Regions from separate parts of the Rhizobium sp. M1 genome, predicted to be linked through region 1. Evidence: predicted binding sites of a transcription regulator. Region 1 holds the regulator's gene; each other region holds the start of a gene.
The links. Region 1 encodes LexA, which represses DNA repair genes until DNA is damaged. Its sites were predicted from a motif close to TGTTCNNNNTGTGTTCNG; they were not measured.

Region 1 (5,716 bases):
ACGCCGCCGGCGGGGCCGGCGCTTCCCGAGCTCAACGACTTTTCCTTCGGTGCCTATTTCGATGGCATCGGCGCCAACGGCTTCTTCTACGGTGCGCCCGAGAAAGTCGATTCGCGGGCAGGCCCGCAGCCTGCGAGATCGACGTCCGAAGCTCTGCTCGAATGGCTTTACCAGTTGCGCAGCGGCATCGGCGATCGCATACGCTCGATCCTGCCCGGCGACACAGGCGCTTTTGCCGCTGCTCTGGTGACTGACGAGCGGCGCGCCATCTCGAAGGAAACGACGGAGGCGCTGCGCCAGTCCGGCCTTGCGCATATCGTGGCGATCTCGGGCCTCAACATGGCGTTGTCGGCCGGCATCTTCTTCGTCGGTTTCCGGATGCTGCTCAGCCTCGTTCCTGTTGTCGCTCAAGCCTATCCGACAAAGAAGCTCGCCGCGGCCGGCGCGCTCCTCGCCGTCACGGCCTACTTCCTGATCTCAGGATTCGGGGTTTCGGCCGAACGCGCCTTCATCATGATGGCGATCATGCTGATTGCCGTCTTCTTCGATCGGCCGTCGATCAGCCTGCGCAATGTCGTTCTCTCGGCGCTCGTCATCATCGCCATTTCACCCTCCGAAGTCTTGGGTCCGAGCTTCCAGATGTCCTTTGCCGCGACTTTGGCACTGGTATCGGGCTACCAGCTGTGGAAGGACCGGCGCGTCCGGGAAAACCCGTTGCTGAAGCTGCCGGTCCTGCGGCCGGTCGTGGCGGTCGCCGGTTTCCTCGGCGGCGTCTTCCTGACCTCGTTGATCGGTGGCTTTTCCACGGCGCTGTTTTCGATCGAGCATTTTCATCGCCTGACCGCTTATGGCCTGCCGGCAAACCTTGCGACGATGCCGATCATCTCCTTCATCGTCATGCCGGCCGGGCTGCTGGCTATGTTGCTCATGCCGTTCGGTCTGGACGCTCCGCTCTGGAAAGTGGTCGGCTTCGGCCTCGATCTGGTGATTGCGGTCGCCAAGACGGTGTCCGGCTGGGGCGGCGACATCGGCCTCGGCCGCTTGCCCGCCTGGTATTTCGCGGTCGCCGTGGCAGGCTTTCTGCTGCTGACGCTGCTCCGCACCCGGTTGCGCCATGCCGGCACATCGATCCTCGCCGTTTCGACGCTCATCCTGCTGATTCTGCCAGGGTCCCGGCCACCGGATCTGGTGATTTCCGAGGATGGTGGTCTGGTCGCGCTTGTCGCGACGGAGGCCATGGCTTCCAACCGTGAAAACCCGCCGGACTTCATCTTCGACCAGTGGCAAAGAGCGCTGGTCCTGCCGAGGCACCACCCGCCGAAGATGCTGGATGGTCCTGCCATCCCGCCACCGGGTGAGGACCGCCGCGTCAGGCTGTCCCGCGACCAGCAGAATGACGCGAGGGCGGCGATGGCGACCGCCGCAGCCGGCGGTGAGACAAATCGGTTTTCCTGCGTGAAGAAGGCCTGGTGTATAGCCAGGCTCGGCAATGGCCATGTCGTCGCCGTCATCGACAACGCCGCCTATCTCGGCCCGGCCTGCGACGCCGGCGAGATTGTCGTGACCGCGGTGCGCCTGCGTTTCGACCGTTGCCGCTCGGGTGCGACACTCTTCACCGGCGAGACGCTGCGTAGGACCGGTTCCGTCGAACTGCGTTTTGCACAGGAGGGATTCGAGGTCGCAACCGCATTCGATGCTTTGTCGCGTCCATGGATGCGCCATCGAGCCTATGATTGGCGCAAAGACAGTTTTACCGAAACCGGCCCGTCCGCTGTCAGTGATAACGGCGAATGAGGCCGACCAGCTTGCCCTGCACCTTGACCCGGTCGGGCCCGAAGATACGGGTCTCGTAAGCCGGGTTGGCGGCTTCGAGGGCGATCGAGGCACCCTTGCGGCGAAAGCGCTTCAGCGTCGCTTCCTCGTCGTCGACCAGCGCAACGACGATATCGCCGGGACTTGCGGTGCTGCCGTTGCGGATGATCACCGTGTCGCCGTCGAAGATGCCGGCGTCGATCATCGAATCGCCCTTGACCTCCAGCGCATAATGTTCACCCGAGCCGAGCATGTCTGAGGGAACGACGATGTCGTGCGTGTTGTTCTGGATCGCCGAGATCGGAACACCGGCGGCGATCCGGCCCATGACCGGCACGGACACAGTGTTGCCGTTGTCGGCGATCGGCTTTGCGGCAGGGGGGGCGGCGACCGGCTGGGGCTTGCCGAGGCTGCCTTCGATAACGCTCGGTGAAAAACCGCGGCGCGGCTGAAGACTGGGGCTATAGGCCTCCGGCAGCTTGATCACTTCCAGGGCCCGGGCCCGGTTCGGTAGGCGGCGAATGAAACCACGTTCCTCCAGCGCCGTGATCAGTCGATGAATGCCGGATTTCGAGGCGAGATCCAGGGCATCCTTCATCTCGTCGAAAGAGGGCGGAACGCCGGATTCCTTCATGCGCTCATGAATGAAAAGGAGAAGCTCCTGTTGTTTGCGCGTGAGCATCGACGTCAGACCCCGTGATTGAAACAAATCCAGAACAGACACTATATGTTCCATATGTGTTCCGCAAGTAGCTAAATTTCCGTAAAACTTCGCGCCAACTCGTCGAGATTTTTATTTTCATTCGCCGGATTGGCGCACATGTCTTGCATTGAGGGTGGTGCTGTCGCACATCTCTGGCGTGTCAGGAGGGATATCATGATCGCACATTCCGCCAAACCGCACCCGCTGGATCATGTCGTGCTGCCCGTCGTCAATATCGACCTGGCGCGCGAAAGGCTCGGCAAGCTCGGCTTTACCGTCGCCGCCGATGCGCGCCATCCGTTCGGAACGGAAAATGCCTGCGTCTTTTTCGCCGACAAGACCTATATCGAGCCGCTCGGCGTGGCGAGTGTCGAGGAGAGCGAGACAGCGGCCCGCCACGGCAATGTCTTCATCGCCCGCAATCGCGCCTTCCGCTTCCGCTGCGGCGAGGAGGGACTTTCGGCGTTGGCCTTCCTCACCGAGGATGCCGGCCTCGATCATCGGCGATTCGTGGGTAGCGGCGCGAGTGCCGGCGAGATGTTGCAGTTCAGCCGGCCGATGCGGATGCCGGACGGTTCGGAAAGCGTCGGCAGCTTCAAACTGGCCTTTTCAGGAGATCTGCGCGCGCCCGACTTCTTTCTCTTCACCTGTCAGCGCATCAATTCGTTCCCGGCCGGTCGTGCCGCTCTGGAGACGCATGCCAATGGCGTGACCGGCATTGCCGAGATCGCCCTTTGTTCGCCGGAGCCGGCTGCATTTGCCGCCTTCGTTGGTCTTGCGGTCGGGCAGACGGTGGTGGAGAAAACCGGTTTCGGCATGAAGATCGCGGCATCCAATGCCAAGATCAGCCTGATGACGCCGGAAGGGCTGGAGGCCTATTTCGAGCTTGTCGTTTCCGCCGCCGATCGTGGCCTGCGCGGTCAGGCAATCCTCTTCACCGTCACCGATCTTGCCGTGACAGAAGCGCATTTGGCTGCTAACGGAGTGACATACACACGCAAGAACAATCGCATTCTGGTGAAGCCCACGCCCGGGCAGGGCGCGCTTTTTGCCTTCGAGGAACCACGATGAGCACTGATACCAATTCCGAGGTCAAGATCGGCGAAGGCGAAGGCCAGGTCACCTTTTCCAATACCGGGCGCCTGTCGCTGATTGCCGGCCCCTGCCAGATGGAGAGCCGTGACCACGCCTTCATGGTCGCCGGTACGCTGAAGGAGCTCTGCGCAAAGCTCGGTATCGGCCTCGTCTACAAGAGTTCCTTCGACAAGGCGAACCGCACCTCGCTCTCGGCAGAGCGCGGCATCGGGCTTGAAAAGGGCATGGAGGTCTTCGCCGACCTGAAGAAGGAATTCGGCTTTCCCGTCCTGACCGACGTTCACACCGCCGAGCAATGCGCCGAGGTGGCGGAGGTGATCGACGTTCTGCAGATCCCCGCCTTCCTCTGCCGCCAGACCGATCTTCTGATCGCCGCTGCCCGGACCGGCCGCGTCGTCAACGTCAAGAAAGGCCAGTTCCTCGCCCCCTGGGATATGAAGAACGTCCTGAAGAAGCTCAATGCCAGCGGCAATCCGAACGTGCTGCTGTGCGAGCGCGGCGCTTCCTTCGGCTACAATACGCTGGTTTCCGACATGCGCTCGCTGCCGATCATGGCGGCGATGGGCGCGCCCGTCATTTTCGATGCGACCCATTCCGTCGCCCAGCCGGGCGGGCAGGGCGAATCCTCGGGCGGTCAGCGCGAATTCGTTGAAACGCTGGCGCGCGCAGCCGTGGCGACGGGAATTGCCGGCGTCTTCCTCGAAACCCACCAGGACCCTGACAACGCGCCGTCCGACGGCCCGAACATGGTTTATCTCAAGGACATGCCGCGCTTGCTTGAGAAGCTGCTTGCCTTCGACGCGGTCGCCAAGGCTTGATGTTCAACAGGCTGACATGATCGTGGTTTAGGCCACGTCAGAACGCTGCCTCGCAGGCGGGAATTGCGGCATTGTAATTTGCCCGCCTTCGATTATGACAGGCTTCGAACGATTGATCACCCACCGAGCAGGAAGAACCCATGACTGCAATCACCGATATCATCGCCCGCGAGATTCTCGATAGCCGTGGCAATCCCACCGTCGAAGTCGACGTCTACCTCGAAGACGGCAGCATGGGCCGCGCGGCCGTTCCCTCTGGCGCCTCGACGGGTGCCCATGAGGCGGTCGAGCTGCGCGACGGCGGCAAGCGCTACCTCGGCAAGGGCGTCGAAAAGGCGGTCGAGGCCGCCAACACCGAGATCTTCGACGCCATCGGCGGTATCGACGCCGAAAACCAGATCCAGATCGACAACATCATGATCGAACTGGACGGCACCCCGAACAAGTCGCGTCTCGGCGCCAACGCCATCCTCGGCGTGTCGCTCGCCGTCGCCAAGGCTGCCGCCCAGGCCTCCGGCCTGCCGCTCTATCGTTATGTCGGCGGCGCTTCGGCGAGCCTGCTGCCGGTGCCGATGATGAACATCATCAACGGCGGCGCTCATGCCGACAATCCGATCGACTTCCAGGAATTCATGATCCTGCCGGTCGGCGCCGATACGATCGCCGAAGCCGTGCGCATGGGTTCGGAAGTCTTCCACACGCTACGCAAGGAGCTTGCCGCCCAGGGCCACAACACCAATGTCGGCGATGAAGGCGGTTTCGCACCGGGTCTGAAGAGCGCTTCGGAAGCCCTCGACTTCATCGTCAAGTCGGTTGAGAAAGCCGGCTACAAGCCGGGTGAGGACATTTACCTCGGCCTCGACTGCGCCTCGACCGAATTCTTCAAGGACGGCAAATACGTTCTCGAAGGTGAAGGCCGCACGCTCGAATCGGGCGCCATGGCCGAATATCTGGCCGAGCTCGCCGGCAAATACCCGATCATCTCGATCGAGGACGGCATGGCCGAAGACGACTGGGATGGCTGGAAGGCGCTGACCGACCTGATCGGCAATAAGACGCAGCTCGTCGGCGACGATCTCTTCGTCACCAACTCCGCCCGCCTTCGCGACGGCATTCGCATGGGTGTCGCCAACTCGATCCTCGTCAAGGTCAACCAGATCGGTTCGCTGACGGAAACCCTCGACGCGGTCAATACGGCGCACAAGGCGGCCTACACCGCCGTCATGTCCCATCGCTCCGGCGAAACCGAGGATTCGACCATTGCCGATCTCGCGGTTGCCACCAACTG
Region 2 (5,716 bases), on a different contig from region 1:
GCATCGGGCAGTTTGCGGAATGTCGTGCCGGCGCGGTTGAGCACCGTGTCGAGGCCGGCCTGGTCGATCCAGGCTTCGAGATGGGCGCGGTCGATGCCGAGCGCCTTGTAATCGTGAAATTCATAGGCGACGTCGTGGTCTTCCAGCCAGCTGCGGGCCTTCTTCATCGTGTCGCAATTCTTGATGCCATAGATGGTAACGGCCATACCCGATCGATCTCCGTGTGATGGCAGCGGGATAGCATGCGCGAAGGCCGGCGCAAACGCCATGTGAGCTTTATTCCCGGCAGCGCCTCCTCAGCTCTCCAGCGTGCCGGCCTCGCGCGACGTCTTGCTGGGCCCGGCGCAGACGATCTTCATCAGGTCGCCGCGCCGCCGCACCAGCCGGTCCGAGGTCCGGGTCAGGATCAGCCCGTCCTGCGGCGCCTGCACATCGATGCTGCCATCAACTTGCCCCGGCCGGGTGATGATCGTCGCCAGACGCTCGCCCTCCACAACCCTGTCGCCGATCGCGCGATGGAAGAGCACGGCGCCGCCTTCGGGAGCCCGGATGATCTCGACATTGTCGAGTGGCACGGCCGGGCCGGCAAACGCGGCCGGCGCCACCGGTTCGTCGCTGACGATCCCGCGTGATGTGAGGAAACGCCAGAGCCCGTCCGCATCCCGCTTCGCCAGCGCCGGATCGACATCGCGCTTGCCGCGCAGCTCGACCGTGACCGAAAGCTTGCCCGGCAGCATGGACCGTCGTTCGCCGGGGATTTCATATTTCCATGCAAAGCCGACGGCCTCCTCGAAGGCGGAGCTTTCGCCATCCGAAAGCAGCACGGCCTCCATGTCGAGCGCGGCGGCGAGATCGGCCGCCTCCGGCCAGAACGCCTCGTCGATATAGGCATATTGCAGCGATTCGTCGTCGCAATGCAGGTCGAGGACGAGATCGGCGCCGAGCGCCATATGCAGTAGCTGCCGCTTCAACCTGTCGGTAGCCGGGTAATCGTCGAGCTCTTCGATCAGCGTCGCCCGATCGGCAATGGAGATCAGCGGGAAATCCCGGTTGAAATTGGTGCGCGAACCAAGGTCGAAACGGCCCTGCAAATCACCGAAATGCGACTGCGCCGCACCGATCGGATTGGCCTGCGGCACGATGGTGATGCCGCCCAGGATGCCATCCTGGTCTTCCGCCCGCCGCAGCTGCTCGCAGAGGAAATGCAGGAGCGCCGTTCCCGGCAGTTCGCCGGCATGCAGTGCCGCCTGAATATAGATCTTCGGCGCCTTCGGATCGCGACCCTTGAAGCGCAGCACTGGCAGCCGCCATTCCGTTCCCGGGGTATCGCCCGGGATGATGATCTCTGAAACGTCCATGCTGTCGTGCTCCGCGTTTGCCGTCCCAACGGCTCTTCCAGCTTTATGCGCGGATATCCGGCAAGCGCAAGCCTCACCGGGCGCGGTGCCCTCAGCCGAGAAGCGGCCAGCGATCGATGATGTGGTATTCGGTTTTTCCGAGAATGCTGTGGATCAGCAGGAATTCCTGCGCCGTCCATGAAACCGGTTGGTCGAGCCGCGTCGGCGGCACCGCCTTGCGGTCGTAGAGCAGCGTCATATGCGGCGTGAAATTGCGATCGATATTGTCACGCAATCCCGTATTGTGCATGCCGACGCCCAACTGGACATGCAGGCGCATGAGCGGCATCAGCCCGCCTTTGCTGCAGAGCACCAGAGGCCGCGCCTTGCCCTGCCGCTTGAAGCTCATGATCCTGTCGAAGGTGACCGCGATCGGCGCGCCCTCGACTGTGGCGCCGGCCTGCCGGGCGGCAAAGATCACGTCCTCCGGCAACGCCTCATAGTCGCCGACGCCGATAACGCTCACATGCAGCGTCGTCAGCCGCGGCTTTGCGGCAAGGGAGAAGGTCTTGCCATAGTCATCGGCGATCGAAGCGGCTTGCCGTTCGACGATCGCAGGCGGGCGGAACGCAAAGAAAAGCCTGTGACCGCCGTTCCGGCTTTCACCCGTCCGCCCGCGCCGATTTTGACCATGGTCGAAATCGAAGGAAATCTGGTTCATGGCCTGTCGGGTCGTCATGACCGCCTCGCGCTCCAAAAACGGGGCGAAAGATACGTCGGCAAGGGAGAATATCAAGAACAAAAAAAGAACGAGATGCGCAAGAATCGGGTTGAAACAGCGGCCGTCCCGTATGATTTTGGTGGTAATCGAAAACGCGGAGGCTGTTTCATGGCCCAGACGATACACCACTATCTCATCTTCGAAACCGCGGGTGGTTTCTGCGGCATTGCCTGGAGCGATGCCGGCATCGTCCGTTTCCAGCTGCCGACGAAAACCGCGGAGGCAACCGAGCGGCTCTTGCTGCGCCGGCTGCCCGATGGCTTGCCCGGTGCGCCGACGCCTGATGTGCTCGAGACCGTGGCGGCAGTGAAGCGCTACTTCCAGGGTGAGGAGACGGATTTTTCTGGCGTGGAACTCGATCTTGCCGGCCAGGATGCCTTTTTCAGGGAGATTTATGCGGCGGCAAGGCGCATCGGCTGGGGCCGGACGACCACCTACGGCGCGCTGGCGAAAGAGCTCGGCGCCGGGCCGGAAGCGGCCCGCGACGTCGGCCAGGCGATGGCGAAGAACCCTGTCGCGCTGATCATTCCCTGCCACCGGGTGCTGGCGGCCGGCGGCAAGATCGGCGGCTTCTCCGCTCCCGGCGGTTCGACCTCGAAGACCCGCATGCTGGAGCTCGAAGGCGTCAACCTCGCCCCGCCGCCCGCCCAGCAGTCGCTGGGGTTTTAGGCGGCGGGCAATTTCAATTGGATATCGGCTGCTCAATGCGGGCTGGCCGTCGGCCGGATGATGATCTCGCTGACATCGACATCGTCAGGCTGGCTGACGGCATAAAGGATCGAATTGGCGATAGAATCGGGGCTGATCGTGATCGCCCTGAAGGCTTTCATGGCGTCGCGCGCGGTCGGGTCGGTGATCGTGTCGGCCAGTTCCGATGTCGTCGTGCCGGGAGAGATGACGGTCACGCGGATGCGATCGGTCTCTTGCCGCAGCCCGTCCGAGATTGCACGGACGGCGAATTTCGTCGCGCAATAGACGGCGGCCGTTGGCGAGACGCTGTGACCGCCGATCGAAGACAGGTTGATGATCTGTCCGGATCCCTGCGCCTTCATGATCGGCAGGGCCGCGGCGATGCCGTAGAGCACGCCCTTGATGTTGACGTCGATCATCTGGTCCCATTCATCGACCTTCAGGGCCTCGAGCGGCGAGAGCGGCATCAGGCCGGCATTGTTGACGATGACATCAAGCCGGCCGAACTCGGATCTGGCAAAGCCTGCGAAGGCCTCGACCTCGGAGCGGTCGGTGACGTCAAGCTTTCGCAGCCGTACCGTTCCGCCCCTGGCTTCGATGTCGCCGGCGAGCCTCTCCAGGCGCTCAGTGCGGCGAGCGCCGATCACGATGTGGGCGCCGGCCGCAGCCAGCACCTTTGCAGCAGCCTCGCCGATGCCGCTGCTGGCGCCGGTGATGGCAATGACCTTTCCTTCGATGTTCGACATTTCAAGCTCCATTTGTCTGTTGAGTGTTTTTTCGGGCGCGGTTCAGTCGGGGAAATCGGCGCTGAGCGTTGTCTGCGCCCAGCCGTCGAAATTCGCCCGCAGCGCATCGAGCCGTTCGCGGGCAATCTTCAGGGCGGGCGCGCCGAGGAGCAGGCGCAATGGCGGCTCCTCCGCCTCGAACGCCGATATGATGGCAGCGGCGGCACGCGCGGGATCGCCGGGCTGTTTGCCGGAGACCGAACGGGTGGCCTGGCGCCGCTTGCCTGAGGTTTCGGCATAATCGTCGATAACAGTCCTGGATTCGACCATCGACCGGCCCGCCCAATCCGTGCGGAAGGCACCGGGTTCGAGGATCGTCACCCTGATGCCGAGCGGCTTGACCTCATGGGAAAGCGATTCCGACAGGGCTTCGACTGCGAACTTGGTGGCGTGGTAGTAGCCGGTCGCGGCGAAGGCGACGAGCCCGCCGAGCGACGAGACGTTGAAGACATGCCCCCGCCGGCGCGCGCGCATGCCCGGCAGGACATGCTTGGTGACGGCAATCAGGCCGAAGACATTGGTCTCGAACTGGGCGCGTATCTCTGCGTCCTCGCCCTCTTCGATCGCCGAGAGGTAACCGCAGCCGGCATTGTTGACCGTGACGTCGATCGCGCCGAAATGCGCCTCGGCGTCGTGAACCGCGCGGGTGACGGAGTGGCCATCCGTCACATCGAGGGCGAGAGCAAGGGCGCGGTCGCCGTGTTCCGTTGCGAGATCCCGGAGGGTCTCGGGTCTGCGCGCCGTCATCGCGGCGCGCCAGCCACGGGCGAGAACCGCCTCGGCGAGCGCCCGGCCGAGGCCGGACGATGCGCCTGTTATGAACCAGATGGGTGTGGTGGAAGACATGATCCTCATCCTTTCCGGCCGGATAGAGCCTTATTGAGCGAGCTTGTCATTTGCGGCGAAGCACCATGCCGCCGTGATGGAGGGTGTTACCGTCAACGAAATCACCATCGGCCGTGAAGCCGGTATCGTCCCAGTATTCGATGTGGCTTCCGACCACTTCGTAACGGCCTCGATAGGCGCTCTCCCGGTTTCCTCGGGCCTCGTCATAGCGACCGTTGGGCAGAAGCTGGTGGCGGACCCGGCCGTCGTCGGTCACCCACATGCCGACATAGGGATGTTGCTGCATCGTATTCTCGCTTGCTTGCTGACGCGTGGATTGGCGGCCGCCGACGCTATCTCCGGCTGCCGGGCTGACCGCCGTACTGGCTAAGGTGGCGGCGGCGCAAAAATGCAGAACGGATCTCATGGCAATGTTTTGCATCCTTCTTCCTTTCGAGGTCAGGACCGCTGTTTTGGCGGGCCTCGACAGAAAAGATAGGCGCACGAACTGAAGTGATTAAGTTGCCAATCCGCGATGACTTGGTTAGATTTTCTAACCAATGGTCGACGATCTAGAAGGCATATCAGTCTTTCTCGCCGTGGCGGAGGCGCGGAGCTTTCGCCTTGCAGGCGAGCGTCTCGGCGTCACCCGCTCCGCCGTCAGTCAATCCCTGCAGCGTCTGGAGGATCGTCTTGGCGTCGCGCTCGTCCAGCGCACGACGCGCAGCGTCAGCCTGACCGAAGCCGGCGAAGTGTTCTTCGCGGCGGTTCGTCCATCGGTCCGGCAGGTCACGGATGCCATGCAGACGGTGCGGGACATGCAGGCGCGCCCGAGCGGCCTGCTGAGGATCACGGTGTCCTCGATCGCCGAGAGCTTTCTGTCCGGCACGTTGCTCGCCGGCTTCATGCAGGCCTGTCCCGAAATCAAACTGGATATCACCGTCACAGATGACGAATTCGATATCGTCGAAACCGGTTTCGATGCCGCTGTCCGTCTGGGCGAAGTGATCGAGCAGGATATGATCGCGGTCCCGGTCTCAGAGCCGCAGCGGCAATGCGCGGCCGCGTCCCCCGCCTACCTCGAGCGTCACGGCAGTCCCCGCCATCCAAGCGAACTCCAGGACCATGCCTGCATCGGATGGCGACCGCGCCCGGATACGGCGCCCTATCGCTGGGAATTCACCGAGAATGATCGTGATTTCGACGTCGCCGTCGATCCCGCAGTGACGACGAACGACATGGGCATGATGATCCGCATGGCCTGCGCCGGCGCCGGGATCACCTTCGGCATGGTGGAA
Region 3 (5,716 bases), on a different contig from region 1:
GCGGGCGTAGGAATCCTCCTGGCGCTCGCGGCGGCCGTTGACGGCGACGTCGACGCCGTGATTGCCGAGGATGCGCATCAGGAGTTCGACATCGGCCAGATGCGGCACATTTTCCAGCGTCAGCGTATCGCTGGTCAAAAGCGAGGCGATCATCAGCGGCAGTGCGGCATTCTTGGCGCCGGAAATCGGAATGATGCCATTCAGCTCATTACCGCCGACGATTCTGATACGATCCATGTGCGCCTACGGGCCGCGCCCGCCTTTCCTGAAAGTTCTGACTTGAAAGAAGGAGTGGGTGTTTAGGGGATTTCTTGCGGAGCTTCAATTCGTGCCGGACGGAACATTACGATTCGTCCATTTTTGCGGCGGGCAGCCCATTTGTTTCGTCGGCCTGGCCGGAACGGCGGGCGCGCACCTGCTGTTTGCGTCGGCTGAGATTTTCCCTGAGCTTTTCGGCGGCCCGCTCGCGGCGCAGTTTCGCCTGTGCCTCGATTGCCTCTTTGCGGCTCTGCTGGCCGGTTTCGGTCTTGTCGTTCATGTGACAGGATTAGCCGAATTCGCGCCGATCCAAAAGGCCCTTGCATCGCAATCCACGCGAAGTTGGAATTTGCGGCTTGCGCTTGTCGTCAAGCTGTGGCAATAGCCGCCCCGTTCCCGCGATTGAGCCGCCCGGCTCGCACGGGTCCTGGTCCTGCTGCCGTAGCTCAGTGGTAGAGCACACCCTTGGTAAGGGTGAGGTCGGTGGTTCAATCCCACTCGGCAGCACCAGTTTTCTTTCAGGCAATAACATCATATCTCGTGTGCCCGGCCGCCCCTCATCCGGCTGCCGCCACCTTCTCCCCGTAACCGGGGCGAAGGGGATATGCCGCAACGTCTCCGTCCCTCGCTGGCCCCTAGCAGGGCACGTCCCCTCGCCCCGTTTACGGGGAGAGGGTTAGGGTGAGGGGCAGCCATCCGCACGAAGCGGACAGCATGGCAGTACAATCCGGGATTTCGGTGACTTCCAGATAATAAGATATGAACGGCGAAAACTGCCAGAGTTCGAACAATTCTCCGGTCAGCACCACTTCTTCATCTGGAATCGGTGCGTGAGGCCCTAAGGGAATTCCATCGAACACGCCTTCGACATACCAGTGTTCAAATTTTTCTGCCGAGAGATAGACGCCAAGATCAATGACCGTCCCGTACACCGGGAGGGTAGCTTGCAAATATCCCCGCTGCATTTTGGGGATGGTTTCGACGGAGATCTGTGTCAGGAAAGCCTCCTCAGCGGCCAACTCCGCGCCTTGGGCTAGAGCGGGCGTGGCGAGCGCACCGCAGAGAAAAGCAGCCCGCATCAGATGTCGACCTAAACCCATATTGAGCCCTCAGTTGGCGGAGCACCGATCGACGATACGGGCCTGCACCATATGGTTTATTTAAGGCCTCTCCTTCGCGTACGGGCGTAGTCCTCTTCGCATCCTGCGATCCCGCGTCGCCAAGTGGGCATTTCCGTTCACCAGCAACGAACGATTCACCATTGTTGGCCGTGAAAATCACGCTAGAATGCCTATCATAGCGGAGTCTCCCCGGAGGAACTGGGAGGTGCCGCACCTGTTTCTGTCGAAAACCCTGGAGGAGCATCGATGGCAACTGAACGATGGAACAGCCCGGTCACGGTCGGTTTCGAAGGAGCCGATGCGCGAACGGTCACTGGGCCGTTTGATGCCTTGAAGTGCCTGGCGGATTTCTGGCCGAGTTCGCGCGGGCTGCATTATATCAAGGCGCGCAGCACCTGCCGGGCAGCGCTCGACGGTCGCAAGAGCGTGGAGGAGGCAAGAGCCGAATTCCTGGCGGCGGCTGAAGAGGCGAAGCTGAAGCTGCACTAGCACGGCGAGGACGTCCGGACGTTATTGGTTTGTTCGCCAAGTCGTGCCGAAACGGTACGTTGTTTAATTTTCACTTAACCCTGCATCGAGCAGGTGCCGGGTTTTGGCGCAAAAGGTGTTGCGCCTCAGACAGCTGTTTCGATAGAAAACACTCAGCCATCATGATGATGGTCAGAGGCTCGTCTCCGGAAACGCCGGCGAGCCTCGTTCGAGCCGATCGGGGTCTCAGCAGCCCGCGCCGCCTTCATTCTCCACCTCGATATAGCCGACACCGATGATCGTGCCGTCCGCCGTGCGGATGAAGGACGGCAGATAGTGCGGCTCTGCCGGCTGGCAGGCGGCCGTTTCGGTATACTCGTTGAGCGCGATCTGGTCCTTCGGAAGCGCGGAATAGTTCGTGCCGGTTTCGAGCGAGGCATAGGCGGGGCCGGCAAAGACACCGCAACCGATAATCAAGGTCGTTGCCCACAGGCGAAGAAGCAACTGCATGATGGTCTCCAGCGTTTCGATCCGGCATTTCAACACGCGGAGGCTCACTTGGTTCCCTCAGCGCCGCAACAGGCGGCTATGCACATAGCCTTGGCCGACGACGCTTTCAGCGATCTCGACCGCCCGTTCGACATCGCCGTGCCGGCGCACGAAACCTTCGAGGATGACATAGGAACCAAGCATGCTGACGGTGATTTCTCCGGCGTCGAGATCATCGGCGGCATGGAGCGCGCTCTCGACCGAAGCGCGTGTCGCCGCCTCGCCATGGCCCTGTCGGCCGGGTTCGTCATGGTCGGGGAATACAGGAAACCCGATCACTTAAGCGTCTCCTGAGGTTGGTATATCCAGGTTAACGCTGCAACGGGGTTTTCGTTGCGGTCCGCCGGTCTCGACGGGATATTCGCGCGTGATTTCTGCGTGCCAGGCTCGCCCACCCTTGGCGGACGCTGCTGCGGCTTCCATATCTGCTGCAGTCGAAAGAGGGATGACGACGATGAAAGTGCTGATGCCCGCCTTGTTTGCCGCCGCATTGCTGACCGGCTGCTCCTCGGTCGACAGCCCGGCGCTGGAACCCATTCCCGGCAGTATCACCTATGGCGGCCAGCCGCGGACGAAGCTCACCAAATCGCCGGTCGGCAGCGCCGTCTACAATCAGTTCTACAACGAGAGCGGCCAGCGCGTGGAGGAAACCTATATTCTTCAGCCGGACCGCAGCCTGAAGCTGGTGCGGCGCGTGGTGGGGCCGGATTTCCCCGAATGAGACTTGCGCCGTTCCAGGCTTGACAGCGGCTGAAATCGCGAACATTCAAGGAACATCTAATCTTCTCGCAGTGATTCTGCGGGAGCCCGACCGGACGGCTGGATGTATCTCGAAAAGCTCAATCCCCAGCAGCGTATGGCCGTCGAGCACGGCACGCTCACCGACGGCAGCCATATTGCCGGGCCGCTGCTGGTCATCGCCGGCGCCGGTTCCGGCAAGACCAATACCTTGGCGCATCGGGTCGCCCATCTGATCGTCAAGGGCGCCGATCCCCGCCGCATCCTGCTGATGACCTTCTCGCGCCGGGCGGCGGCCGAAATGGCGCGGCGCGTCGAGCGCATCTGCCGCGATGTGCTCGGTTCGAATGCCGGCGTCATGGCCGATGCGCTTCATTGGTCCGGCACCTTCCACGGCATCGGCGCCAGGCTGCTGCGCGACTATAACAAGCAGATCGGCCTCGATGCCGATTTCACCATCCATGACCGCGAAGACAGCGCCGACCTGATGAACCTGATCCGGCACGATCTCGGCTTCTCCAAGACGGAAAGCCGGTTTCCGGCCAAGGGCACCTGCCTTGCCATTTATTCCAGGGCGGTCAATTCGGAGACGGCGCTCGACCAGGTGCTGCGCGACGCCTTTCCCTGGTGCGCGGCCTGGGACAAACAGCTGCGCGAGCTTTTCGCCTGCTATGTCGAGGCCAAGCAGGCCCAGAACGTACTCGATTACGACGACCTCCTGCTCTACTGGGCACAGATGGTCGGCGAGAGCGTGATCGCCGAGGATATCGGCAGCCGCTTCGACCATGTGCTGGTCGACGAATATCAGGACACCAACCGGCTGCAGGCCTCGATCCTGATGGCGCTGAAGCCCGGCGGTCGGGGACTGACCGTCGTCGGCGACGATGCGCAGTCGATCTATTCCTTCCGCGCAGCGACAGTGCGCAACATCCTCGATTTTCCCGCCGCCTTCAGCCCGCCCGCCAATATCGTCACGCTCGACCGCAACTATCGCTCGACGCAGCCGATCCTGACAGCCGCCAACGCCGTCATCGATCTCGCCTCGGAGCGCTTCACCAAAAATCTCTGGACCGAGCGGCAATCGGCCGAGCGGCCGCGCCTCGTCACCGTGCGCGACGAGGCCGAGCAAGCGCGTTACGTCGCCGACAAGGTGCTCGACAATCGCGAGGAGGGCCTGAAGCTCAAGCAGCAGGCGGTGCTGTTCCGCGCTTCGCATCACAGTGGACCGCTGGAGGTCGAGCTGACCCGGCGCAACATTCCCTTCGTCAAATTCGGCGGGCTGAAATTTCTCGACAGCGCCCATGTCAAGGACATGCTGGCCGCCCTTCGCTTCGCGCAGAACCCGCGCGACCGGGTGGCGGGCTTCCGGCTGATGCAGATCCTGCCGGGCGTCGGGCCGTCGACAGCGCAGAAGGCACTCGACCTGATGGCCGAGGATGCGAGCCCGCTGTCGGCGCTCGCCGCCATGCCGGCGCCGCCGCGCTGTGGCGAGGACTGGGCGGCTTTCGTTTCGATGCTGCAGGAGATGAAATCCGGCAAGGCCGGCTGGCCGGCGGAAATCGAGCTGGCGCGGCAATGGTACGCGCCGCATCTGGAACGGCTGCATGAGGACGCGGCAACGCGGCAGGCCGATCTCTTACAGCTCGAGCAGATTGCCGGCGGTTATGCCTCGCGCGAGCGTTTCCTCACCGAGCTCACGCTCGATCCACCGGATGCGACCAGCGACCAGGCCGGCGTGCCGCTGCTCGACGAGGACTATCTCATTCTCTCGACCATCCATTCGGCCAAGGGCCAGGAATGGACGAGGGTCTTCATGCTGAATGTCGTCGACGGCTGCATTCCGAGCGATCTTGCCGTCGGCGCCACCGCCGAAATCGAGGAGGAGCGCCGGCTGCTCTATGTGGCGATGACGCGCGCCCGCGACGGTCTCGACCTCGTCGTGCCGCAACGTTTCTTCACCTATGGACAGAACGCGCAAGGCGACCGGCACGTCTATGCCTCGCGCAGCCGCTTCATTCCGGCGACCCTGCTGCAATTCTTCGAGGCCTGCAGCTGGCCGCAGGTGAAATCGGATGCCGCCGCCCAGGCGCAGGCGCGGCAGGTGCGCATCGATGTCGGCGCCCGCATGCGCGGCATGTGGCGATAGGTAGCGCCGCACGGATTCCGATCCGTGCGACGCGCTTTGGTTCGGCCCGGACCTGGCAGGCGCTCAGTAGTCCCAGACGGCCGGCACCCAACGGAAGGCTTCGCCGTCAACCGCCACATGGCAGATGGAGGGGAACGGCAAGTGGGTGGCCACCAGCATCTCGCCCGTCGCCGCCAGCTCGCGCAGGAGGGCGACCCTGACGCGCGCCGCCTCCTCGGGATCATGCTCGAAGCCGTTATGCCAGTCAGGCTGATCGAACCCGACCGGGAACACGGCGTCGCCGGCGAACATCAGCCGGTCGCCGCCGGACGCCACGCGGACCACGCTGTGGCCGGGGGTATGGCCGCCGGTGCGGGAGACGACCACGCCCGGCGCCACTTCGGACTGCTCGTCGAACAGCCGCAGCTGGCTCTGGTACATTTTCACGAACCGCTTG

Region 2: CO655_RS23425 (2'-5' RNA ligase family protein) is a predicted target of LexA. The motif match lies at 2,132-2,149, and genes of this name have one in related genera.
Region 3: CO655_RS11845 (ATP-dependent helicase) is a predicted target of LexA. The motif match lies at 3,155-3,172, and genes of this name have one in related genera.

What each region holds. Positions count from the first base shown of each region.
Region 1 is NZ_NWSW01000034.1:58,898-64,613, forward strand. Features, by position in the region: gene CO655_RS26815 (ComEC/Rec2 family competence protein) at 1-1,794, shown strand, start outside; gene lexA (transcriptional repressor LexA) at 1,775-2,494, opposite strand; gene CO655_RS26825 (VOC family protein) at 2,690-3,586, shown strand; gene kdsA (3-deoxy-8-phosphooctulonate synthase) at 3,583-4,428, shown strand; gene eno (phosphopyruvate hydratase) at 4,569-5,716, shown strand, end outside.
Region 2 is NZ_NWSW01000025.1:25,062-30,777, forward strand. Features, by position in the region: gene CO655_RS23415 (ArsC family reductase) at 1-206, opposite strand, end outside; gene CO655_RS23420 (succinylglutamate desuccinylase/aspartoacylase family protein) at 297-1,358, opposite strand; gene CO655_RS23425 (2'-5' RNA ligase family protein) at 1,450-2,058, opposite strand; gene CO655_RS23430 (methylated-DNA--[protein]-cysteine S-methyltransferase) at 2,227-2,787, shown strand; gene CO655_RS23435 (SDR family oxidoreductase) at 2,820-3,554, opposite strand; gene CO655_RS23440 (oxidoreductase) at 3,597-4,448, opposite strand; gene CO655_RS23445 (Atu4866 domain-containing protein) at 4,486-4,860, opposite strand; gene CO655_RS23450 (LysR family transcriptional regulator) at 4,979-5,716, shown strand, end outside.
Region 3 is NZ_NWSW01000010.1:163,707-169,422, forward strand. Features, by position in the region: gene murA (UDP-N-acetylglucosamine 1-carboxyvinyltransferase) at 1-237, opposite strand, end outside; gene CO655_RS11810 (hypothetical protein) at 344-538, opposite strand; tRNA gene CO655_RS11815 (tRNA-Thr) at 694-768, shown strand; gene CO655_RS11820 (hypothetical protein) at 921-1,337, opposite strand; gene CO655_RS11825 (DUF982 domain-containing protein) at 1,626-1,868, shown strand; gene CO655_RS11830 (hypothetical protein) at 2,094-2,357, opposite strand; gene CO655_RS11835 (BON domain-containing protein) at 2,415-2,675, opposite strand; gene CO655_RS11840 (hypothetical protein) at 2,851-3,117, shown strand; gene CO655_RS11845 (ATP-dependent helicase) at 3,220-5,280, shown strand; gene CO655_RS11850 (MBL fold metallo-hydrolase) at 5,344-5,716, opposite strand, start outside.